DNA from 3 places in the Flavobacterium glucosi genome. Region 1 is predicted to be linked to each of the others. Evidence: riboswitches for the same ligand, from Rfam matches in the RefSeq annotation. Region 1 holds a riboswitch; each other region holds the start of a gene.
The links. Region 1 has a riboswitch for S-adenosylmethionine ahead of ACNQGD_RS06240 (Na+/H+ antiporter NhaC family protein). Riboswitches for the same ligand answer to the same signal wherever they lie in the genome.
Positions count from the first base shown of each region.

Region 2: linked by a shared signal. The riboswitch ahead of ACNQGD_RS13625 (alpha/beta fold hydrolase) and the one ahead of ACNQGD_RS06240 (Na+/H+ antiporter NhaC family protein) in region 1 are both predicted to bind S-adenosylmethionine.
Region 3: linked by a shared signal. The riboswitch ahead of ACNQGD_RS13690 (homocysteine S-methyltransferase family protein) and the one ahead of ACNQGD_RS06240 (Na+/H+ antiporter NhaC family protein) in region 1 are both predicted to bind S-adenosylmethionine.

Region 1 covers NZ_JBLVPK010000003.1:81,975-90,295, forward strand. Annotated here, with positions in the region: gene lpxD (UDP-3-O-(3-hydroxymyristoyl)glucosamine N-acyltransferase) at 1-874, shown strand, start outside; gene ACNQGD_RS06205 (bifunctional UDP-3-O-[3-hydroxymyristoyl] N-acetylglucosamine deacetylase/3-hydroxyacyl-ACP dehydratase) at 867-2,255, shown strand; gene lpxA (acyl-ACP--UDP-N-acetylglucosamine O-acyltransferase) at 2,341-3,126, shown strand; gene efp (elongation factor P) at 3,177-3,743, shown strand; gene ACNQGD_RS06220 (UDP-3-O-(3-hydroxymyristoyl)glucosamine N-acyltransferase) at 3,813-4,742, shown strand; gene ACNQGD_RS06225 (nuclear transport factor 2 family protein) at 4,744-5,106, shown strand; gene sucD (succinate--CoA ligase subunit alpha) at 5,201-6,073, shown strand; gene ACNQGD_RS06235 (hypothetical protein) at 6,291-6,713, shown strand; SAM-I-IV-variant riboswitch at 6,841-6,937, shown strand; gene ACNQGD_RS06240 (Na+/H+ antiporter NhaC family protein) at 7,002-8,321, shown strand, end outside.
Region 2 covers NZ_JBLVPK010000008.1:72,598-80,918, reverse strand. Annotated here, with positions in the region: gene thrA (bifunctional aspartate kinase/homoserine dehydrogenase I) at 1-1,516, opposite strand, end outside; gene ACNQGD_RS13625 (alpha/beta fold hydrolase) at 1,541-2,503, opposite strand; SAM riboswitch class I at 2,582-2,706, opposite strand; gene ACNQGD_RS13620 (hypothetical protein) at 2,939-3,148, opposite strand; gene metK (methionine adenosyltransferase) at 3,904-5,154, shown strand; gene ACNQGD_RS13610 (carboxypeptidase-like regulatory domain-containing protein) at 5,350-8,052, opposite strand; gene ACNQGD_RS13605 (GLPGLI family protein) at 8,110-8,321, opposite strand, start outside.
Region 3 covers NZ_JBLVPK010000008.1:88,933-97,253, reverse strand. Annotated here, with positions in the region: gene metH (methionine synthase) at 1-1,550, opposite strand, end outside; gene ACNQGD_RS13695 (hypothetical protein) at 1,969-2,736, opposite strand; gene ACNQGD_RS13690 (homocysteine S-methyltransferase family protein) at 2,878-3,879, opposite strand; SAM riboswitch class I at 4,151-4,270, opposite strand; gene ACNQGD_RS13685 (NAD(P)/FAD-dependent oxidoreductase) at 4,363-5,415, opposite strand; gene ACNQGD_RS13680 (precorrin-2 dehydrogenase/sirohydrochlorin ferrochelatase family protein) at 5,507-6,088, opposite strand; gene cobA (uroporphyrinogen-III C-methyltransferase) at 6,091-6,864, opposite strand; gene ACNQGD_RS13670 (nitrite reductase) at 6,857-8,321, opposite strand, start outside.

The sequences.
Region 1 (8,321 bases):
AACAATTGTTAATGACACTTTTGTGCCAGAATCACCTTTAACCACTACATTAATAAAAGTGGAAGATGCGTATGCCGCATTTTCTAAATTATTAGAGTTTTACAATCAAGTGAAATTGAATAAAAGTGGAATAGAACAGCCTTCTTTCCTATCACAAAGTGTAAAATACGGAGATAATTTATATCTTGGTAGTTTCAGTTATGTGGGACAGAATGTAGTTTTGGGCGAAAATGTAAAAATATATCCTAATTGTTTCATTGGAGATAATGTGGTAATTGGGGATAATGTAATTTTATTCGCTGGTGCAAAAATATATTCCGAGACTATAATTGGGAATAATTGTACCATTCATTCGGGTGCTATAATAGGCGCTGATGGTTTTGGTTTTGCACCCAATCCAGATGGAACGTATACTAAGATTCCGCAAATAGGAAATGTAATTATTGAAGATAATGTAGATGTAGGTTCTTGTACAACCATTGACAGGGCTACTATGGGTTCTACAATTATTAGAAAAGGAGTAAAGCTAGACAATCAAATTCAGATTGCTCACAATGTTGAAATTGGCGAAAATACCGTAATTGCTGCTCAAACAGGAGTTGCAGGTTCTACTAAAATAGGAAAAAACGGCATGATTGGCGGACAAGTTGGAATCTCTGGCCATTTAACTATTGGAAATAATGTTCGGATCCAAGCGCAATCAGGTGTGGGACGAAATATAAAAGATAATGAAATTTTACAAGGAAGCCCTACATTTGGATACAACGATTTCAGTAAATCGTATGTTCATTTCAAGAATTTACCTAAAATTGTTGCAGAAATAGAAGAATTAAAAAAACAAATATTAAACCAAAAAAATGGAAACAATGGTTAAACAGAAGACCATCAAAACAGAAATTTCGCTAACTGGAGTTGGATTACACACAGGAAAAGAAGTAAAAATGACTTTTAAACCTGCTCCAGTCAATAATGGTTTTACTTTTGTTCGAGTAGATCTGGAAGGATATCCTATTATTGAAGCAGATGCAAATTATGTTGTAAACACGCAAAGAGGAACCAATTTAGAAAAACTGGGCGTAAAAATTCAGACGCCTGAACATGTTTTAGCAGCGTTAATTGGTTGTGATTTAGATAATGTAATCATTGAATTGAATGCTTCTGAACTACCCATTATGGATGGTTCTTCAAAATATTTTGTTGAAGCACTTGAAAAAGCAGAAATTGAAGAACAGAACGCTAAAAGAAATATTTATGTTGTAAAAGAAGTAATTTCTTTTACAGATGAAGCTTCTGGCAGTGAAATATTGGTAATGCCAAATGATCATTATTCAGTTACCGCCATGGTGGATTTTGGGACTAAAATATTAGGAACCCAAAATGCTACAATGAAAAGCATTTCAGATTTTAAAACGGAGATATCAGAGTCTAGAACCTTCAGTTTTTTACACGAACTAGAATCGTTATTGGAAAATGGCTTGATAAAAGGGGGTGATTTAAATAATGCTATTGTTTATGTGGATAAAGAAATATCGGCTGCAACGATGGAGAATTTAAAAGTTGCTTTTGGTAAAGACGAAATTACGGTTAAACCAAATGGAATTTTAGATAACCTTACTTTACATTATCCTAATGAAGCGGCAAGACACAAATTACTTGATGTAGTGGGGGATTTAGCATTAATTGGAACAAGAATTCAAGGTAAAGTAATTGCTAATAAGCCAGGACATTTTGTAAATACACAGTTTGCCAAAAAAATGGCAAAAATTATAAAAATTGAACAAAGAAATTATGTTCCTGTTTATGATTTACATCAGGAACCTTTGATGGACATTCATAAAATTATGGCCGTTCTTCCACATAGACCACCATTTTTATTGATTGACCGTATCATTGAAATGTCTGAGACTCATGTTGTGGGGATGAAAAATGTTACCATGAATGAGAATTTCTTTGTGGGACATTTTCCAGAAGCTCCAGTTATGCCGGGCGTTTTAATTGTTGAAGCAATGGCGCAAACGGGTGGAATTTTGGTATTAAGTACTGTTCCGGATCCTGAGAATTATTTGACTTATTTTATGAAAATAGATAATGTTAAATTCAAACATAAAGTATTGCCTGGTGATACGTTAATCTTTAAGTGTGATTTAATTACACCTATCAGAAGAGGAATTTGTCACATGCAAGCAAATGCTTACGCAAATGGAAAACTAGTTGCTGAAGCTGAATTAATGGCACAAATTGCTAAGAAACAATAGATTTAGATAAAATTAGAATACTGTATTTGAGAAAATGCCGTTCATTCTTTAATTAGTCTGATAAATATAAAATAAAAAATAGCTGATGAATCAACCACTAGCCTATGTTCATCCAGGCGCCAAAATCGCCAAAAATGTTGTTATTGAACCATTTACAACCATACACAATAATGTAGTTATTGGAGACGGAACTTGGATTGGTTCGAATGTTACCATAATGGAAGGCGCAAGAATTGGAAAAAATTGTAATATATTCCCAGGCGCAGTTATTTCGGCAGTTCCACAGGATTTAAAATTTGGTGGAGAAGATTCTTTAGCAATAATTGGAGACAATTGTACGATTAGAGAATGTGTAACGATCAATAGAGGTACAATTGCATCTGGTCAAACTACTTTAGGAAATAATTGTTTGGTAATGGCAACTGCGCATATTGCTCACGATTGTCACATTGGTGATAATGCTATTATTGTAAACGGAGTAGCTTTAGCTGGTCATGTTACCGTTGGGAAATATGCCGTTATTGGCGGTTTGGCAGCAATTCATCAATTTATTCAAATTGGAGATCATGCCATGATATCTGGTGGATCTTTGGTAAGAAAAGATGTTCCTCCTTATACGAAAGCTGCAAAAGAACCTTTGTCGTATGTAGGGATAAATTCTGTTGGATTGAGAAGACGTGGTTTTACAACTGAAAAAATAAGAGAAATTCAGGATATTTATAGAATTTTGTACCAAAAAAATTACAATACAACTCAAGCTTTAGGTATTATTGAAGCAGAAATGGAAGCGACGCCAGAAAGAGATGAAATTATTGATTTTATTCGAAATTCATCAAGAGGAGTAATGAAAGGATATTCTGGAAACTACTAAAACTATTTCAGTTATCACAAAATAAAATATTAATAAAAATAAAAAATATAATGGCATCTACATCAGATATTAAAAACGGATTGTGTATTAAATACAACAACGATATTTACAAAATCATTGAATTTCTTCACGTAAAACCAGGAAAAGGTCCTGCTTTTGTTAGAACTAAATTGAGAAGTTTAACGAATGGAAAAGTATTGGATAACACTTTTTCGGCTGGTCATAAAATCGAAGAAGTTAGAGTAGAAAACCATAAATTTCAATTTTTATATCCTGAAGGTGATGATTTTCATTTTATGAATACAGAGACTTTCGAACAAATTACTTTAAATAAAAACATTTTAGATTCGCCAGATTTATTAAAAGAAGGAGAAAATGTAATGGTAAGTATTAATACAGAAACTGATTTACCTCTTTCTGTAGATATGCCAGCATCTGTAATACTTGAAGTGACTTATGCAGAACCAGGAATTAAAGGAAATACTGCTACAAATGCTACAAAATCAGCCACTGTTGAAACGGGTGCAACTGTAAACGTCCCTTTGTTTATTAATGAAGGAGATAAAATTAAAATTGATACTGCATCAGGTTCTTACATGGAACGGGTTAAAGAATAGTTTACAGTAATTAGTGTCCAGTAATCAGATATACTGGACACTGATTACTGAACACTGAATACTAAATAAATGAAATTCCAAAAAGTTTACTCTTTAGAAGAAATTGCGAGTATCATCGACTGTGAATATGTTGGTGATAAGAATTTTCCAGTGACTGGAATGAATGAAATTCATGTTGTTGAATCTGGCGATATTGTTTTTGTAGATCATCCTAAATATTATGACAAGGCATTAAATTCTGCTGCGACTGTTGTTTTGATTAATAAAAATGTAGCGTGTCCAGATGGAAAAGCATTGTTGATTTCTGAAGACCCTTTTAGAGATTTTAATAAATTAACGAACTATTTCAAGCCATTTCAATATTCGAATGTTTCAATAGCTACTTCAGCTTTTATAGGTGAAGGGACTGTAATACAGCCCAATACGTTTGTTGGAAATCATGTTGTTATTGGAAATAATTGTTTGATTCATTCTAATGTTTCGATTTATGATCATACTATAATTGGAAATAATGTAATTATTCATGCAGGAACTATTCTGGGTGCTGATGCATTTTATTATAAAAAACGTCCTGAAGGATATGATCAATTACTTTCCGGAGGAAGAGTGGTCATTAAAGATAATGTTGGAATTGGAGCACTTTGTACGATTGATAAAGGAGTTACTGGTGATACCACTATTGGAGAAGGTACGAAAATTGACAATCAAGTGCATGTAGGTCACGACACCGTTATTGGAAAAAAATGTTTAATTGCTTCACAAACCGGAATTGCAGGTTGTGTTATTATTGAAGACGAAGTTACTATTTGGGGACAAGTAGGAACCACTAGCGGGATAACAATAGGAGCAAAGGCAGTTATTCTTGGTCAAACCGGAGTTACAAAATCCGTTGAAGGAGGAAAATCTTATTTTGGTACTCCAATTGAAGAATCCAGAGAAAAATTGAAACAACTGGCTAATATCAAAAAGATACCAGAAATTCTTAATAAACTAAAGTAATATGTCTGCCAAAGAAATCGTTCAGAAATTTTACAAATCAGATGCGCTCATTGATAGTGAAGTCATAAAAGATTTTTTGCATCCTGAAGTTATCGTTGAATGGAATAGCAGTAAGGGATTTATCCAATTGGATTATGATTCTTTGCTAAGCCTCTCCAGTGATTTGAGTAAAGCCTACGTTCGTTCAAAGGTTAGAATAACTCATATTGTAAGTGAAAATGATACTATTTCGGTGCGGTACTCTCATTTTGTAAAAACGATTGAGAATCCTAGAGAAGAAATGTTATTAGCGCATTTTATGGTGATTTGGCAAATAAAAGACAATAAACTATTTCGGGGGTATCAAATGAGTCAATTATCATAATTTAGTGTCAAAAAACTGAATACTGAATACTGATTACTGATTACTATTTTATACTTTTGCATAACAATTTTAAAAACTACATAAAAAATATATCATGAGTGTTTTAGTTAATAAAGATTCCAAAATAATTGTTCAAGGTTTTACAGGAAGTGAAGGAACTTTCCATGCTTCTCAAATGATTGAGTACGGTACTAACGTTGTTGGTGGTGTAACTCCAGGAAAAGGGGGGACAACTCACTTAGAGAGACCCGTATTTAATACTGTGAAAGATGCTGTAGAACAAGCAGGGGCTGATACAACTATCATTTTTGTTCCACCGGCTTTTGCTGCAGATGCAATAATGGAAGCTGCAGATGCAGGTATAAAAGTAATTATTGCAATTACTGAAGGAATTCCTGTTGCTGACATGATTAAAGCAAATAGTTACGTTAAAGAAAGAAACGCTCGTCTAATAGGACCTAACTGCCCAGGAATAATCACTCCAGGTGAAGCTAAAGTTGGTATTATGCCAGGTTTTGTTTTCAAAAAAGGAACTGTTGGTATTGTTTCTAAATCAGGGACATTAACCTATGAAGCAGCTGACCAAGTGGTAAAACAAGGATTAGGAATCACCACTGCAATTGGTATTGGTGGAGACCCAATTATTGGAACTACAACAAAAGAAGCAGTTGAATTGTTGATGAACGATCCAGAAACAGAATGTATCGTAATGATAGGTGAAATAGGTGGGCAATTAGAAGCTGATGCGGCTCATTGGATCAAAGCGGATGGTAACCGTAAACCAGTTGTAGGATTCATTGCAGGAGTTACCGCTCCAGCAGGTCGTACAATGGGACATGCAGGTGCAATCGTTGGTGGATCTGACGATACAGCTGAAGCTAAAAAACAAATCATGAGAGAATGTGGTATTCACGTAGTGGATTCTCCAGCTGAAATTGGTAAAAAAGTAAAAGAAGTTTTAGGTTAATCTAAACTCTAATTAAATATTTTTAAAAGCCTCACAATTTGTGGGGCTTTTTTATTATAAATTGAATTAAAGAAATATCTTTGCACTTTATTAAATTGATCTGTTTTTTCAGATGTAATCCTAATAAAAACAAACATAAACGAATGGTTTCTAATGGACCTCACGATTTTGTGGGGTGTTTTTTTGTAAAAGCCAGTTTAAATAAAAATAAAATAATATGTACAAAGAGTTAAAAAAATTCAAAGTTACCAATCAGTTTTCATTTACTGCTGATGATAGTTTAGCAGAAGTTTGTAATGCGTCAGAAGGATCTGGAGTGTTTTTAGTGTATTCCGTAGGAGATGAAAAAGAGTTAATTATGGTTGGTTCTACTGGAACTGTTCAAAATAACGGAACTTTGAAAATTAAAAATGGTGGGTTGAAAGATAAAATTGTAGAAGGACACCAATTTGCAAAAACTGGAAGAAAATATTCTTGGCCAGCACAAATGAAAATCGAAGATATCAGCACGCTTGAAGTGGTTTGGTACGAAACATTTAATGATAAGACTAAAGTAATCCCAACATTTGTAGAAGGACAAGTTTTACAAAATTTCCTTGACGAAAATGGAAGATTACCAAAATGGAATGTAGCTTTTTAATTATTTAAAGTCTGTTTTTCAATATCTTAATTATAATTGTGCCACATTTTTATGTGGCGCTTTTTTTTGGATTATTAATATTTTGAATGGAATTCAAAATATTTCATAAATAATTAAGTACTTTTGCACCCGTTATCACGAATCCTTTAACAGGATAGCAACCTGCAACAACAAGCAAGGTGCTAAAACGATAAGCCAAATCCTTTGGAAAAAATGTTGTTTTAATCATTTTTATATTTTGGTTTATATTTTTTGTCGTGGTAATGGCTTTATTTTATACCATTATTTATGACAAAGAACATTCAACAAAAAGGAAATGCATTGGCATTACTTCCGTTATTCATTTTTATTTTAACTTTTTTAGGAGCTGGAATTTGGCTTAATGATTTTTATGCATTTCCTTCTCCAGTAGCCGTTTTATTAGGGATTATTGCTGCTTTTTTATTTTTCAAACAAGCTACAGAGGATAAAGTAAATACTTTGATTTCCGGTTGTGGCGAGAGTAAAATTATCACAATGTGTTTGATTTATTTGCTTGCAGGTGCTTTTGCCACTGTCACTAAAGCCATGGGAGGGGTCGATTCGGTGGTGAATTTAGGCATTAACAATATTGATGTGGCTTATTTTCCATTGGGAATTTTCCTGATTGCTTCTTTTCTTTCAACTGCTACAGGAACTTCGGTGGGTGCTATAGTGGCTTTAGGGCCAATAGCCGTGAGTCTTGCTGAAAAAAGTGGTTCTCCACTCGCATTAATTGCAGGTTCTTTATTGGGGGGCGCCATGTTAGGGGATAATCTATCGATGATTTCCGATACAACCATTGCTGCCACTCAATCTTTAGGATGCGAAATGAAAGATAAATTTAAAATAAACTTGTTCATCGCATTTCCTGCTTCGGTAATTACCATTTTTTTACTTTTCTATTTAGGATTAAATTCTGAAGTTATGGCAGTTGCTCTCCCAAAATCCAGCTATGAACTAATTACTATTTTGCCTTATTTGTTAGTGATTATTCTAGCTATAGTTGGAATTAATGTTTTCACAACTTTAATATTCGGAATTGTAGTAGCAGGAATTATCGGAATTATTGGGGCTGATTTTACCATTTTAGTATTTGCACAAAAAATATACGAAGGGTTTACGAGCATGACCGATATATTCTTGTTATCCATGCTTACGGGTGGTTTAGCTGCATTGGTCGAAAAAGCAGGCGGCATTGATTTTGTTATTTACAAAATTAAATCCAGAATAAAAAACAAGAAATCGGCTCAAATGGGTATTGGAACTTTAGTGAGTTTTACTAATATGGCTATCGCCAATAATACGGTTTCCATTGTTATTACAGGTGCCATTGCCAAAGAAATTAATGATGAATATAATTTAAGCTCCAAAAAAACCGCTACATTACTTGATGTTTTTGCTTGTATTGTACAAGGAATTTTGCCTTATGGCGCTCAAGTTTTGTTGATTTTAAGTTTTGCCAATGGAAAACTGAATTTCTTAGATTTACTCAGTAACGCTTGGTATCTCTTATTTTTGTTTTTAGTTACTTTAATTGCTATTTACAGTAATTTTTGGGATAAATGGATGCATAGATTTTTGAAAGTT
Region 2 (8,321 bases), on a different contig from region 1:
TTTTCCAATTTGGAGTAACTCCGTTTTTACTCAACAATACATTTTTTGAGTTTGCAATCGCAAAAACATTCAACTTGATGTCTTTTCTTTTCTCGATCATTGCGGCTGATTCCAATATTTGGTTAATCAAGGTTCCGCCCACTAATCCATGTCCGAAAATTGCGATATTAATTTTCTTTGATACTCCAAAAATCTCCCCGTGAATCACGTTTAAAGCTTTGTTCAGTTGCGATTTTTTGACAACCAAACTCACGTTTTTACCCGTAACGGTATTATTAAAAAGTATTGGGACAATTTTATTTTTTATCAAAGCCGTATATGGCTTGTGAAACGTACTCAAATCCTGGCCAATGATAGAAATCACCGAAACATCATCCGTCACTGTGATCTTATTCACATCTTTTGAATAAAAATCATTTTCGAATTCTTTTTCCAATTCAATCATAGCTTTTGTAGCCTTATCCGCAGCTACAACTAAACCAATTCCTCTTTCTGATGACCCTTGCGAAATGATGCTTACGCTAATATGATTGTCACCCATCACTCTAAAAATACGGGCATCAACGCCAGTTTTCCCTAACAATCCTCTCCCTTCCAGATTCACTAACGAAACATTTTCAAGTACCGAAAGTGTTTTGATCCCTTCTTTATTAGAATTGGAAGTAATTAATGTTCCTTTATTTTCGTGGTTGAATGTATTCAAAATACGAAGCGGAATGTTTTTTTCCAATAAAGGAATAATCGTTTTTGCATGAAGAATCGTCGCACCAAAATTGGCTATTTCATTCGCTTCATTAAACGATAAATGGTCAATTTTCTTTGCATCAACCACTAAATCAGGATTAGCGGTATAAATTCCGTCTACGTGCGTATAATTCTGTAATTCTTCTGCATTTAAATAATTCGCAATCAACGAAGCTGTATAATTACTGCCGTTTCTCCCTAAAGTAGTTGTGTCATTATTATTGTTAGAACCAATAAATCCTGTGATAATGTTCACAGTTGTTCCGTTATTCTGCTTGAAATAATTGATTATATTTTTCTTTGAAATTTGTTCCAAAGGTTGCGCATCGCCAAATTTAGAATCGGTTTTTATCAATTCTCGAGTATCGGCAAAACGGGCATTTATTCCCTTTTCAACTAAAATAGCCGTCAGTAATTTTGCAGAAAGTAATTCTCCTTTCGACAAAATCTGGTCTTTAATTTTATTGCTGTAATCGCCAATTAAGCTTACACCTTCGAATAATTTTTCCAAAACATTGAATTCCTCAGACAAATCCACTTCTTGGTAATCGTCTTGTTGGTATTTTTTGAAATCCTCAAAAAGCGGTTTGTAATCTCCGTTTTTAGAAGCAATACTTAAAATTTCTTCTAATTCATCTGTAGCATTTCCTCTAGCCGAAACCACAATTGCAATTTCTTCGCCTTGATTTACTTTATCGGCAATAATTGCAACAACCTTATTTATTCCGTCGCCATTTGATAAAGATTTACCTCCAAATTTTAATATTTTCATTTTATGTGTTGTGTTGTGTTGCCTCTAAAAAATAGCAGCAAGCAAATTGTCTAATTGTTTGTATTCTATCAAAAAAGCGTCGTGTCCGTGAATGGAAACAATTTCTTGATAGGTGACATTATTTTTATATTTTTTTAATTCCTTGTAAGTTGCTTTATTTTCATTTGCAGTAAAAAACAAGTCTGAATTGATTCCGATGATATGAATATCAGCTTCAATTTTTGACGTTATTTCTTCAAATGAATCGCTGTTTCTGGTAATGTCTATCGTTTTCAATAGTTGATTCATCATTTTATAAGACGAAATTTGAAAACGTTTTTGTAATTTTTTGCCATGATGCCCCAACCAGCTTTCCACATTAAAAATGGCTAATTCAGCATTGGTCGTTCTCTGGAATTTTGCCGCAAAAGATTCTGGAGTTCGGTAGCAAAGCATGGCATGAATTCGAGCGTCTTCAATAGGTTTTGATGAATTTTTCAGAATTTGTTCCTGCAAAAAACAATTGGCAATTAACCAATCCGTCGATTTCCAATCCGTTGCAATAGGAATTAAATGTTGCGTGATTTTTGATTTTAAAGCTACCATTTCCCAAGCAATTCCTCCACCAACGGAACCGCCAATAATAGCATAAAGCTGTTTGATTTTAAGAAAATGAATGCCTTCAATAAAAATTTTGGCAATATCTCTGGTATTAAAATCCGAATAATTTTCAATGATAACATCATCAAAACCATTTCCGGGAACATTAAAAGCCAGTATTGTATATGTATTAGTATCGATGGTTTTGTGTTCTCCAATTAAATCATTCCACCAACCGTTATCGCCCACAACTTGGGAATTTCCGGTTAAGGCATGATTGACCAAAACGATAGGAGCAGTATTTAAAGCCGGTCCAAAAACTTGAAAACTTAAGTTTAAGGTAGCATAAAAAGCCCCACTCTCGGTGGTGAAATTTTGTACGGTAATAGATGTTGGTTTATTTTCCAATTTCAAATCTTTTATGATTTTTGATTTGTGTCTGGAAATATTAGAAAGAAAGCTAGAAGTGAACTAGAAGAATTCTTTGTGTTATCTTTCCTTTAAATTCTGAAATAATTCAGAATAAAGGTAGAATGCAGCACCTTCTTCGATAAATCGAAGGGTTGCTAAGGCTTCATCGGGTCTAATCCCTCTGCCTTTCTTTATAACATTTCAATACGTTTTTGAACTTATAATTGCAAATTAAGCACTATTTTTTGTAACAACCAAATTTTTATGTGCAATCAATTTTTTTATTTGGTTTAAATAAAAACCTGAAAACAATAAACATACAAATGTTATTTTGACAAAGTATCCTAAACTAAATACAGTTCTTACCTTGTCAAAATAACAATTTTAAAGATCCCTTTAAAGATCTCATAACCGAAAATAAATTCGGGTTCCTTAAATAAAAAGTTCTTCATTTTCTTTTGAATACATTTGGAACAGTAATGAATTTGGTACTTTTTTTTGTGCCGAAGGATCATTTTTTGATATTTCAAATCTTGGATTGGTCAATTCATTTTTTGAATCGCTTTCCTTCTCTGTTTTGGTTCTGAAAGTAAAGCCTTTTAGCAACCGTAATGTCTTTGGGAAATGTTTTGATGTGCTCATGATAATTGAATTTACGATGTTAGTTTTGTTTTAAATTGTTTTGAATTCTGAAATGTTTTATGCTTGCAACTGATCTCAATGAAAAAACCCTTTTAGATGCGTATCCAAAAGGGTTTTTTAAGTTGTGTTATAACTTATACTTTTGGAATCAACAGACACGAACGCCCATAATGGCATTGGCGCAAATCATATTTTTGACTTTACAATTATTTGTATTCTGGATTTTTAGGTTATTCATTCTATAATTAATATTGTTTTGTTTTAAGCGAAATAGAGTTCAAAAAAAAAGCCTCCCATTTTCTTGGGAGGCTTTTGCTATATAAATTTTAATTTAAATTTAAGCAATAGACGACCCACAGGACTTTTCCTGAATGGCTTTATACATATTACACACATTAAATTTCATCTTTCCTTTTTTGTTATAACAAATATGCTAACTATTTTTGAATTTTCCAAATAAGTTTAAAAAAATACAAAGAAAAACAAACTCAAGATTTCGTTTTATATTTATATAAGTAGATGAAAAGATTTATAAGCAAAAAAAAGTTAAGATTAATTTGCAATTCAAAATGGTTTCATACATTTGCACTCGAATACAAGAGGAAAAATTTGAACTGATTGCAACCTCTTCATAATGAAATCAATTCATTATGGATACTGAAATTTTTTCAGTAGAAAAATGCTAAAGCAGAAACTCTTCTTTAGTCCTTTTCAGCAATTATTTTTTCTCGCTTAATTTTAAAATAATAATTATTATGGCCTATTTATTTACGTCAGAATCTGTAAGCGAAGGACATCCAGACAAAATTGCAGATCAAATTTCGGATGCATTAATTGATAATTTTTTGGCATTTGATGCTGACTCAAAAGTAGCTTGCGAAACTTTAGTAACTACTGGCCAGGTAATTTTGGCTGGTGAAGTAAAATCAAACACCTATTTAGACGTACAACAAATCGCTCGTGATGTAATCAAGAAAATTGGATACACTAAAAGCGAATACATGTTTGAAGCTAATTCTTGTGGAATTCTTTCGGCTATTCACGAACAATCTGCTGATATCAATCAAGGCGTTGACAGAAAAAATCCTGAAGAACAAGGCGCTGGTGACCAAGGAATGATGTTTGGTTACGCTACTAATGAAACGGACAATTACATGCCATTGGCACTTGATTTATCTCATAAATTATTGAAGGAGTTAGCTATTTTAAGACGTGAAAATAACGAAATTACGTATTTGCGTCCAGATGCAAAATCACAAGTAACTTTAGAATACAGCGATGACAACAAGCCAACTCGTATTGAAGCTATTGTAATCTCAACACAACACGATGATTTTGATGAAGAAGCAACAATGCTTGCAAAAATCAAAAAAGACATCATCGAAATATTGATTCCAAGGATCATTGCTAAAAATCCGGCACATGCTCATTTATTCAACGATGCAATCCATTACCATATCAACCCAACCGGGAAATTCGTAATTGGAGGACCACACGGAGATACTGGCTTAACAGGAAGAAAAATCATTGTGGATACTTACGGTGGAAAAGGCGCTCATGGTGGCGGTGCGTTCTCTGGAAAAGATCCAAGTAAAGTGGACAGAAGTGCGGCTTATGCAACCCGTCATATCGCTAAAAACTTAGTTGCAGCGGGAGTTGCTGACGAGATTTTAGTACAGGTTTCTTACGCAATTGGAGTAGCAAAACCAATGGGTATTTTTATCGATACGTACGGAACATCAAAAGTGAATTTGACTAATGGTGAAATTGCCAAGAAAGTAGAAGCTATTTTTGACATGCGACCTTACTTTATTGAACAACGTTTAAAATTAAGAAATCCTATTTACAGTGAAACTGCTGCTTACGGGCACATGGGACGTACGCCAGAAACGGTAACTAAAACTTTTTCTGCTCCAGGTGGAAATGAAAAAACAGTTACTGTTGAATTGTTTACTTGGGAAAAATTAGATTTCGTAGACCAAGTTAAAACAGCATTTGGACTTTAATCCGTTACCATTTTATATTTAAACCCGCAATTCGATTGGATTGCGGGTTTTTTTAGCCCTGATGGAATGGAAATCCTTTGCTGAAAAAAGATTCATTTTTTCTTATAAAAAAAGAGCGACCATCGGAAGCTCCTTTATTTATTTAGAAAAATAATCTTTTTCAGCAAAGATTGAAATGTACAGCCGGATTAGCTCCTATAAATTATACTTTAAAGAAAAAATTACATAGCGTGGCTGAACGGTATATTGTGAGGTTCTGGTGGCAAACTGACTGAAATTATCATCGTTTAATGAGATGGTGTTCAATAAATTAGTTCCGCTTACTTTATATTCTAACTTGCTCCCTTTCTTTTGATAAATCAAACTGGCACTCAAGAAATCATACTCATTATTGACCGTTTTGGTATTGTTATAATAATGATAAAACTCATATTCCGTTACAAATGAAAAGCTCTTCAGAAAGAAATAATCCAGTCTCGCAAAAGGCTTTTCTGTATAAAAAGTAGTATTATTATAATCGTTATTTACAATATTATATCCCAACTCTAAATTAGGCATGTTTTTATAATTCGTCGATGCTTTCAAAGTATAGCTTTGGGTAAAACTTTCGTTTGTAGACAATATATTGTTCTGAATGTTATTGAATTTTGACCAATTTAGATTCGCTCCTAAAGAGGCTTTGTAATTCTTCAGAAAAGAACGTCCATAAGAACCATTTCCGGACAAGGTTTCATCTGCAAAATCAGAATTAAATGGAGATGACGTTTGATTCACTCCATTGAAAACGGCTCTGGTTTTTATGGCATCGAATCTTTTAGAATACGAAGCAAAAGCGGTAATGTTCTCAAAATTAAACATATTGTATTTAAAGTAACGCAACGAATGTACTTGGGCGGTAGCATTTTCTAAAAGTCGGTATCCTTTAGTCAGACTATTGTAATTGGAGAAAACAAAACCTTCAGCTAGTTGGTTAATATCGGTGAAATTATTGGTATACGAAAAATTATAGGTTACTGTTTCTGATTTTTTGATTTGGTAAATTGCCAATAAATCAGGTAATGCTCTAAAGAAATTTTGACTGTAACTGGTTCCTAATTGCTCATTTGTCATGTTATAACTATGTAAACTCACTCCTGGTGTAAAAGTAAATTTGCCACTCAAAATCTTATAGTGCAATCCCAAAAACGTATCGTTGAAATTGTAATTCACATCGTTTGTATTGGCATCATCATCTAAATTATTGACTATTTTATTATCCAAAATCTGAAAAATACTGGAATTAAAATTTTGATGAGAATACGTATTTCCTAACGTAACATTGATATTGCTTTTTGGTGTAACCATGTAATAATAATCCAATTTAGCGTCAATCTTACTGGTTTTCACAAAGCGATTTTGGTTGATGTTATTTCTGTTTTGCCCAGTAATATAATCGGCTAAATTAAACGGTTGCGATTGTAAATTAGCGTTATAAAAAGGATCTTCCTTTTGGTACAAATGCTGCATTTCGAAAGCAAAAATATTCTTGTCGCTTTGCGTATAATACAAACTCAGGTTTTGATTTACCGAAATCGGATCTTGTTTTTTCAACGTATTGATGTTTTCAGTTGTAGCATTATTGCTGACAATAGATTCTCTCAATAATGAATTATTTTCATCCTGTTTGGACAATTTAGCCAATATATCATAATCAAATTGAAACTTAGTAGTTGGTTTGTAACTCGAACTCAATTTAAATAATCCCAAATTACTTCTCTGATTCGCCGTTTCCTGACGATTCTCCGTAGAAAGAATTTCAGAAGAATTAGGCTGTAAAATATTTGTTTGTGACTTTGTTTCTAAATCCGTTTCAGAGGAAGAAAGAATCCCAAAACCACTTAAAGTCCACGCTTTATTTACATTGTAGGAGAAATTTGTAGCTCCAAATTTAGTCTCGATTTCTTTGGCTCTATTGTTCCTTAAAAGTGAAATTCCCAAATCATTCGAAGACACATTAAAACTAGAACCACCTTTTTGCATCATGCCTCTAAAACCACCCGTGAATTTAAAATAATCCTGAACCGTCAACGGCAGTTCCCCAATATTATTAAAATTTGTGATTAAATTGATACTGTATTTTGGATTGTAATAAAACAATTTTGGGTTTATCAAATAGCGACTTTCCTCATGCGCTACTCCAATTCCTGCTGTCATATCTCCAAACCAGAAATTTTTCTTTCCTGACTTTAGTTTGATATTCATCGCAATATTATCCTGATTGTTCTCCACGCCTTTTAGGATTGAATTTTCGTTGTAGTTGCGCAACACTTGGATTTTATCAATAGCATCTGCCGGAATGTTTTTTACGCCTAACTTAGTATCGCCATCAAAAAAGTCTTTCCCTTCCACCATTAATTTGGACACTTTTTTTCCTTCAACTTCAATTTCACCATCAGCATTGACCTCAACACCAGGCAGTTTTTTTAGTAAATCTTCTAGTTTTCGTTCCGTTCCGGATTTGAAAGAATCGGCATTATAAACAATGGTATCTCCTTTTATCGAAACCGGCATTTCTCGAACAATTTCAACTCCATCCAATTCAATTCCGCCTTCTTCAAGCGCAATGTTTTTAATGCTATTTTCTAAAGTGGTAGTTATCTCCAGCTCTTTATTCTGCATTCCCAAATAACTAATTTTTAAATTATACGCAGTATTTGGTTTTAGATTAAGAACAAACTTGCCTTTATCATTTGTTATGGCGTAAGAATCCATCGCTTTTGTGGCTTTATTTACCGCCATCACATTGGCCATTTCAAGTCCAACTGTTTTTGAATCGGTTATAAGACCTTCTAATTTAACGGATTGTGCAAAGGAAATTGAGGTAATAAAAAATAGGGCAATTAGTATTGTATTTTTCATTTAGAGATTATGGATGAAATCTGTAGTATTGATTTTAAACTCTGATTTGGCTTATTTTTATCCTCCAATTCTCATTCTCATTCCGCCATTTCCGCCACGTCCTTGGTTCATGTCTCTGAATTCTTCCATTTTTTTTAAAACCGTTTCATCAAATTCTTTTTGAGTCGTTACTTTTCCTTTCGTTGACGCTTTTATTTCGGTTTTAACTTTAGGATTCAGAACCACTTTCGAACACAAAATAACTGTTTTGCCATCATTTACTTCCAATA
Region 3 (8,321 bases), on a different contig from region 1:
GGTGCAATTTTCACGGCAGTATGCGCTCGTGAAGTGGTTGCTCCACCAATCATTACAGGGATTTTTATGTTTCGCTTGTCTAATTCCTTGGCGAGATATACCATTTCGTCCAATGATGGCGTAATTAATCCGCTTAATCCAATAATGTCAACATTGTGCTCAATTGCTGCTGCAATGATTTTCTCCGGCGCAACCATCACCCCTAAATCTATGATTTCATAATTGTTACAGGCTAAAACAACCGAAACAATATTTTTTCCAATATCATGTACATCTCCTTTTACAGTCGCCATTAAGATACGACCTGCAAAACTCGAAACTCCATCTTTTTCGGCTTCAATGAAAGGCAGCAAATAAGCTACTGCTTTTTTCATTACTCGTGCTGACTTTACCACTTGCGGCAAAAACATTTTACCCGACCCAAATAAATCCCCCACGACATTCATTCCCGTCATCAAGTTGATTTCGATAACTTCGATCGGTTTCACAGCTGCCAATCGGGCTTCTTCAACATCAATTTCTATAAATTCATCGACTCCTTTTACTAACGAATGTGTCAATCGTTCCTGAATGGTTCCCGAACGCCATTCCTGTACCGCTTTTTCAGTATTCTTTACATCGCCTTTTACATTTTCGGCAAAGTCCAACAACCTTTCGGTGGCATCATCACGTCTGTTTAGAATTACATCTTCAACACGTTCCAAAAGTTCCTTTGGAATCTCATCGTAAATAGAAAGCATTTCAGGATTCACGATTCCCATCGTCATTCCGTTTTGAATAGCGTGGTATAAGAAAACCGAGTGCATCGCTTCCCGAACCGTGTCATTTCCTCTAAACGAAAACGAAACATTACTTACCCCGCCACTAATGTGTGCATGCGGAAGATTTTCTCTAACCCATTTCGTACCTCTAAAGAAATCCAATGCGTTATCGCGGTGTTCTTCCATTCCTGTTGCTACTGGAAATATATTCAAATCGAAAATAATATCCTGCGGAGGAAAACCAACTTTGTTTACCAAAATATCATACGAACGTTGGCAAATTTCTACCCGGCGTTCGTAATTATCAGCTTGTCCCGTTTCATCAAATGCCATAATAATTGCCGCAGCACCATAGCGCTTAATCAATTTGGCGTGATGAATGAATTGCTCTTCGCCTTCCTTTAAAGAAATCGAGTTTACGACACTTTTTCCTTGCACCACTTTAAGTCCCGCCTCGATGATATCCCATTTCGAGCTATCAATCATGATTGGAACCCTAGAAATATCAGGTTCGGCAGCGATTAAATTCAGGAATTTTGTCATGGCATATTCACCATCCAGCATTCCTTCATCCATATTTATATCGATGATTTGCGCGCCACCTTCCACTTGCTCTTTAGCGATACTGAGTGCTTCTTCGTATTTTTCTTCTTTGATTAACCGAAGGAATTTTCTAGAACCGGTAACATTCGTTCGTTCACCAATGTTTACAAAAACGCTTTCCGGCGTAATAATTAAAGGCTCTAATCCCGATAATACAAGGTTTCTTCTCTTTTCTGCGTGTGCCATTTTTGTTTTATTTGATCCTACACCGTTTTTAAAAACAGTATAGGTTTAACTTTTTTGTTTATTGCTACCTTTTTAAAACGTGTAGTTCGTTTTGTTTATTATTATTTTGGGCGTGACCCAAGGGTCGGGCTATTCGTTACAAGTCCTCGACAAATGAAGTCCCGATAGCTATCGGGACTTCATTTGTCTGTGGGCTTTTCTCTGCTATCCCTCACGCAAAACCCTGCATGCTATTACTATTCTTTTTACCCACACCAACGGAATAAATTCCGTTGCTACAAAATGGGTCGTTCCTACGGAACTCGTACTTCGCGAGCGCAAGCGTCCCGCTCGTGCCCATTCTAAGTTATATTGTTCAAAATCTTTAACCCGCCTTTGTTTGTGGGCACGAGCTAAAAGCTCGCACTAGCGGGGGTTATTATTTTATTTGGTCTATAAAATTAAATTCTCTTTCGTCCATAAAATTAAGGTCTAAAAGTTTAAAATAATCAGTTCCAATTTGAGTTAATTTCATTATTCCTGGAACAACGTCTGATATATCAAGCAATGTAATTTCATCATTCCTACATATTAAGCCTTGTCTATCTAACAAAATAAAGTCTTGTAGCAGAAATTCAATATCTGTAGTTACGTTATCATAATCTTCACGAAGATCATTTATTCTTAAAGAATATTTGTTACTTATATTTTGCCCAACCATTGCTAAAATTGTTAACTGCCTATAGCTTAATTGTTGAACTACATTCAAAATTTGATTTGCATTGTCTGGATTTACAGAGCTGTCAAATGCGACATTTTTATAAATATTAGAAATGAATTTAATTTTCTTTTCTTCAAATTCATTCTTACATTTCATTAAAACACCTTCAAAAAGTTCTTCTGCTTTGCTTCGATTAATTTCGTCACTGTCAAAAAAACCATCTTGTCGTAATACTAATCCATTATCTAAATTTTCTTGTACTCCAACTATTGTTAAACCAGCAGAAGCTCCAACTCTTACTTGCTCTCTATTTGATAAAATTCTTTCAGCAAATTCACCAATACCTTTGGATACTGCCACTCCAGCAATATTACCACCAATTGCAAAAACTGGCCCACCAATTAAACCTATTGCACCGCCAATTACTGCACCTACTATCTCGGCGCCAGTCTGAATTAATTTTGTTGTTTTATTTTCGTTTTCCATTAAATATGCTTATCGTTTGGTGTTTGCTTCCCACTAACTCATAAATATATACAATTCATAATTGCAATCTCTACAATTTATTATTGCTTTGCTCTTAACAAATCCCTATTCGTGTTAAACGCGATAAATCGCGTCTCTAAGTTACATTGTCGCCGTTGAAACCCTAGGTTTATAATCCTTAGCAATATCAGCGATCAACCTGATATGTTCCGGGGTTGTGCCGCAACAACCACCTATGATATTTACTAAATTATCGTCTAAATATTCTTTGATGAAGGCTTGCATCTGCTCCGGGGTTTCATCGTACTCACCAAATGCGTTTGGCAATCCTGCATTAGGATGTGCCGACACGTTAAAAGAAGTGTTTTGTGATAAGGTTTGCAAATATGGTTTTAATAAATCAGCACCCAAGGCACAATTAAAACCTACGCTCAACAACGGAATGTGCGAAACAGAAACTAAAAAAGCTTCCACGGTTTGTCCCGAAAGTGTTCTTCCTGATGCATCGGTAATGGTACCGGAAACCATTATGGGAATATCGATATTGCGTTCATCTTTGACTTCTTCAATAGCGAAAAGTGCCGCTTTGGCATTTAAAGTATCGAAAATGGTTTCCACCAATAATAAATCACTTCCTCCGTCAATCAACGCTTCTACTTGTTGTTTGTACGCAATACGCAAATCATCAAAAGTTACCGCTCTATAACCGGGATCATTTACATCTGGTGACATGCTCGCCGTTCTGTTTGTTGGTCCTATTGAACCAGCAACAAAACGAGGTTTATCTGGATTTTTGGCTGTAAACTCATCGGCTACTTCACGGGCAATTCGTGCCGATTCGTAGTTGAGTTCATAAACATATTCTTCCAGATAATAATCGGCCATACCAATCGTGGTTCCTGAGAACGTATTGGTTTCAACGATATCAGCTCCCGCTTCAAAATAAGCCGCGTGAACTGCTTTGATGGCTTGTGGTTGTGTAAGTGACAATAAATCGTTGTTTCCTTTTAGGGAATGTGGAAAATCTTTGAAACGCTCTCCACGAAAATCTTCTTCGGAAAAATTGTAACGTTGCAACATGGTTCCCATAGCTCCATCGAGTATGAGTATGTTTTTTTTAATGGCTTCTTGAATGCTTGACATATCTATTTTTTTGCTCGCAAAGACGCAAAGGCGCAAAGCTTTTAATGGATTAAATAATTACAAAAGTTAACTATAGTAGCTCTTTAGCCCCGACTGCAGTGTAAATCCTTTTACTTTTTTTCTTTAAAAAAGTAAAAGATTGCAACGGAAAGCGGGAACGGTATTGGCAAAAAAAGCCAATTCTTCGCTCCTGATACTGAAATTAATTCAGTAGGCTAAATATCGATATGTTGTCAAGAAAAGGTTTGAGAAATACTAAGTGAGTATTTGTGTGTTATCTATCTTACATACTGAAACTGGTTCTGCATAAAGTAGAATGTAGCACCTTCTTTAAAGATAAAGGGTTGCTAAGGTTTCATTGGGTCTTTCCCTCCGCCTTTCGTGATAACTGTCAATAAATATAAGAACAGTGCAAAGTAAAGACAAAGCGCTAATACTTGCAAGTATTAGCGCTATATTTTTTAACTAGTTACTAGTAAGTTGTTAAACAATGGCTTTCACCACAGCTTTTGGAGCCTCTTTACGGGTTCCGTCAAATCCGTCCACGCCAGAAACTGTAGTATATTTTAATACATATTTCTTACCTGGATTAATGATTTGGTAGGCTGCCTGACACATTAATGTTGCTTCGTGAAAACCACAAAGAATCAATTTTAATTTCCCCGGATAGGTATTTACGTCACCAATGGCAAAAATTCCTGGAATGTTCGTTTGATAATCTAAGGCATTGTTTACTTTAATAGCATTTTTTTCAATGTCTAATCCCCAGTCTCCGATAGGGCCTAATTTTGGCGTTAATCCAAAAAGAGGAATGAAATAATCCGTTGGAATGGTTCTGTGGGCTCCATTTTCTTCAATATCAATTGATTCTAAATGTTCGGCTCCATTCAAACCAACTACTTCTGCCGGCGTGATCATTTTTATTTTTCCTGAATTTTTTAATTCCTGCACTTTTTCTACAGAATCTAAAGCACCTCTAAATTCATTTCTTCTGTGAATCAGAGTGACTTCGGAAGCAATATTAGACAAGAAAATACTCCAGTCTAAAGCGGAATCACCACCTCCAGCAATTACGACTCTTTTGTCTCTGAATTTTTCCGGATTTTTAATGAAATATTTTACTCCTTTATCTTCGTAAAATTCGATGTCTTCAATTAATGGTTTTCTTGGTTCAAAACTTCCTAGCCCACCAGCAATAGCAACAACCGAAGCATGGAATTTTTTTCCTTTATTCGAAGTCACAATAAAACTTCCGTCTTCTTGTTTTTCAATGGTTTCCGCACGTTCACCCAGCGTAAAACCAGGTTCAAATTGCTTGATTTGTTCCATTAAATTATCCACTAAATCACCCGCTAATACTTCCGGAAAACCTGGAATATCATAAATTGGTTTTTTTGGATACAATTCAGATAGTTGGCCACCTGCTTGAGGCAAGGCATCTAAAATATGACATTTTAATTTCAATAATCCTGCTTCAAAAACGGCAAATAAACCTGTTGGTCCGGCTCCTATTATAAGTATGTCTGTCTTAATCATTTTTTTTTCTTTATGTAATTATTTAATACAAAGTAACGATTGCTTTTTACTGCTTTAAATGATAAATATCATTCGTTCTTTTGCAATGCTTTTATTCTTTATTTTTTAACGACTCGGTTATTTCATTCATTTTCTGTACTTTTTCCTCGAAATTTCCTTTCAGCGTTTTGCGATATTCATTTAGGTTTTCGACCATTTTATTGATATCGTCCGGAATTATTTCTTCGAAAAACTCCCGTAATCTTTTAGCTGTTGTCGGTGATTTTCCGTTTGTTGAAATGGCGATTTTGACATTTCCTTTGGTTACAATTCCGCCCAAATAATAATCACATAATGGCGGCGTATCGGCAATGTTGCAAATCAGGAATCTTTTTCGTGACAAGTCGAATACGCGTTTATTGACTTTCAAATCATCGGTGCAGGCAATTACCATGTGGCGTTTGCGTAGCATCCAGCGATTAAATTTTTTATAGGTCAATTTTACAGAAGGATGTTTTTCTACCAATGCTTCCAATTCCGGCAAAAACCTTGGCGCCACCACCTCAACATTTGCATTGGGACTCGATTTCAACATGAAAGATAACTTTTCTAAACCTACATTTCCTCCGCCTACAATAAGTACATTGAGGTTGTGTAATTTTAAAAATATTGGATATAATTCGTTTCTTTCCATTGTTATCTTATTTCAGAGGCTATAAATTCTTCGTAAAAACCTCTTAATTGGGTGCTTTCTTTTACCACTTCTCCAATAACAATTATTGCAGGTGAACTTAACTTTTTCTCCGCCACAACTTCTTGAATAGTGTTAATCGTTCCAACACCCACTTTTTCTTCTGGAGTAGTCCCGTTTTGAATAATCGCAACTGGAGTTTCTCCTTTAGATTCTTTTTGGAATAAAGAAACAATTTGCGATAGCTTACTCATTCCCATCAAAATCACAACTGTTGCTGATGATTGTGCTGCGAGAGCTACATCATTCGACAAATTCCTGTCGGAAGTTGTGCCTGTGATTACCCAAAAACTTTCGGAAACGCCTCTTTTAGTTAAAGAAATTCCTTGATAAGCAGGAACTGCAATTGCCGATGAAATTCCGGGCACCACAAATGTAGGGATTCCAAAACTTTCTGCGAATTCAATTTCTTCGCTTCCACGGCCAAAAATAAAGGGATCTCCCCCTTTTAACCGAACCACATTTCCATACGTAAGCGCATTGTCTACAATCAACTGATTGATTTGGTCTTGCGAATATTCATGTGCGCCAATTCTTTTACCCACAAATATTTTTATGGCCGTTTTTGGTGCGTGATTCATTATTTCTTCATTGGCCAGTGCATCATACAAAACCACGTTCGCTTCAGCAAGTGCTTTAACTCCTTTCAGAGTAAATAAATCTGGATCGCCGGGACCAGCACCCACTAAAGTTACTTTTGGTTGTATTGTATTATGCATCAGCTAAATCTTTTGCTCTGTATTTTTCTATTTTATCAAAAAACGCAACTCCTTCTTGAATGTATTTTTGTGCAAATTCTGCCGAAGGCTCATTCGCTTTGATTTGATAAACTAACTCTTTAAAGCTTGACTCCAATTCTATTTTTTTGCTTTCGATAAAAACAGTATCAAACAAATCGATAATTCCAGCGTGGTGATTTGTTTTTTCGTTTTCGGCCAGTAAAATTGCTTTGGCACCGTTTACAAAACCGGCGTAGGCTAAATAAATCGCATCCGACCATTTTTTATCTTCGAAAGCTTCTTGTGCAAAAGTCATTTTATCTTTGGCTTCTAATATTAAAGTAGCCACTAAATCAATTACTACACCTGCGCATTCTCCTATTCCAACTGCTTTTACGTAGTTATCGGCATTTCCCCAATCTACAAAATCAGCCTCGGTAAGGTTTGTTATATCTGCCAATGGTTTTAGAAATTCGTAGAAATATTTTTCGCCTTTAGCATCATAATAATTCAAGAATGATAGTCCGTTTCCATTGGCATCAAAATCATTTAAGATAAAACGCAACGCATCGGGTCCTCTTCTACTTGGAATTTTGATTACTTTATCCGAAAATCTTCCGTTTCCGTTTCCTAAGTTTCCTCCACCCAATAATACCTGAAGTGCCGGAGCAACCAGTTTTCCTGCATTGATTGACATTCCTTGGAAACCAATTTCGGACATATTGTGTTGTCCACAAGCATTCATACAACCGCTAATTTTTATTGCGATTTGTTGATTGTTGCTGTATTGTGGGTATTCTGTTTTTAATACTCTTTCTAATTCATCTGCAATACCAGTACTACTTGCAATACCTAAATTACACGTATCCGTTCCCGGACAAGCCGTGATATCTCCAATCGTATCATATCCTAAAGCAACAAAATCCAATTTGGCTAATTCTTGGTAAAAGAACGCTAGATTTTCTTCTTTAATATTACGTAAAACGATGTTTTGTCGTAATGAAAAACGCAACTCATTAGCACCATAATTTTTAATCAAATCGGCTAATAATTTTGCTTTGTCTGTATAGAAATCTCCTAAAAGTACTTTGATACCAATAGCAACATATCCAGTTTGTTTTTGTGCAATCACATTTGATTTTTTCCAAGCTTCAAAAGCTTCAACATCCTCGATCGTTACTGCTGGTACTGCCAATAAAGGTTCTGTAATTGGTCCTTCAAAAGCAGTGGTATCTATTTCGTAAGTATGAAAAGGCAATGCTTTTTTCTCTTCGTCAACCAAACGCAAAAACTCTTCACGACCCAAGTCCTTGATTAAGAACTTCATACGTGCTTTCAAACGTTTTGCTCTTTCTCCGTAACGGTCAAAAACTCTGATTATTCCTTCGGCAGTTGGGATAATTTGGTTCACCGGTACAAATTCTGAAAGCAATTCAGCGTGACTTGGTTGAGAACCT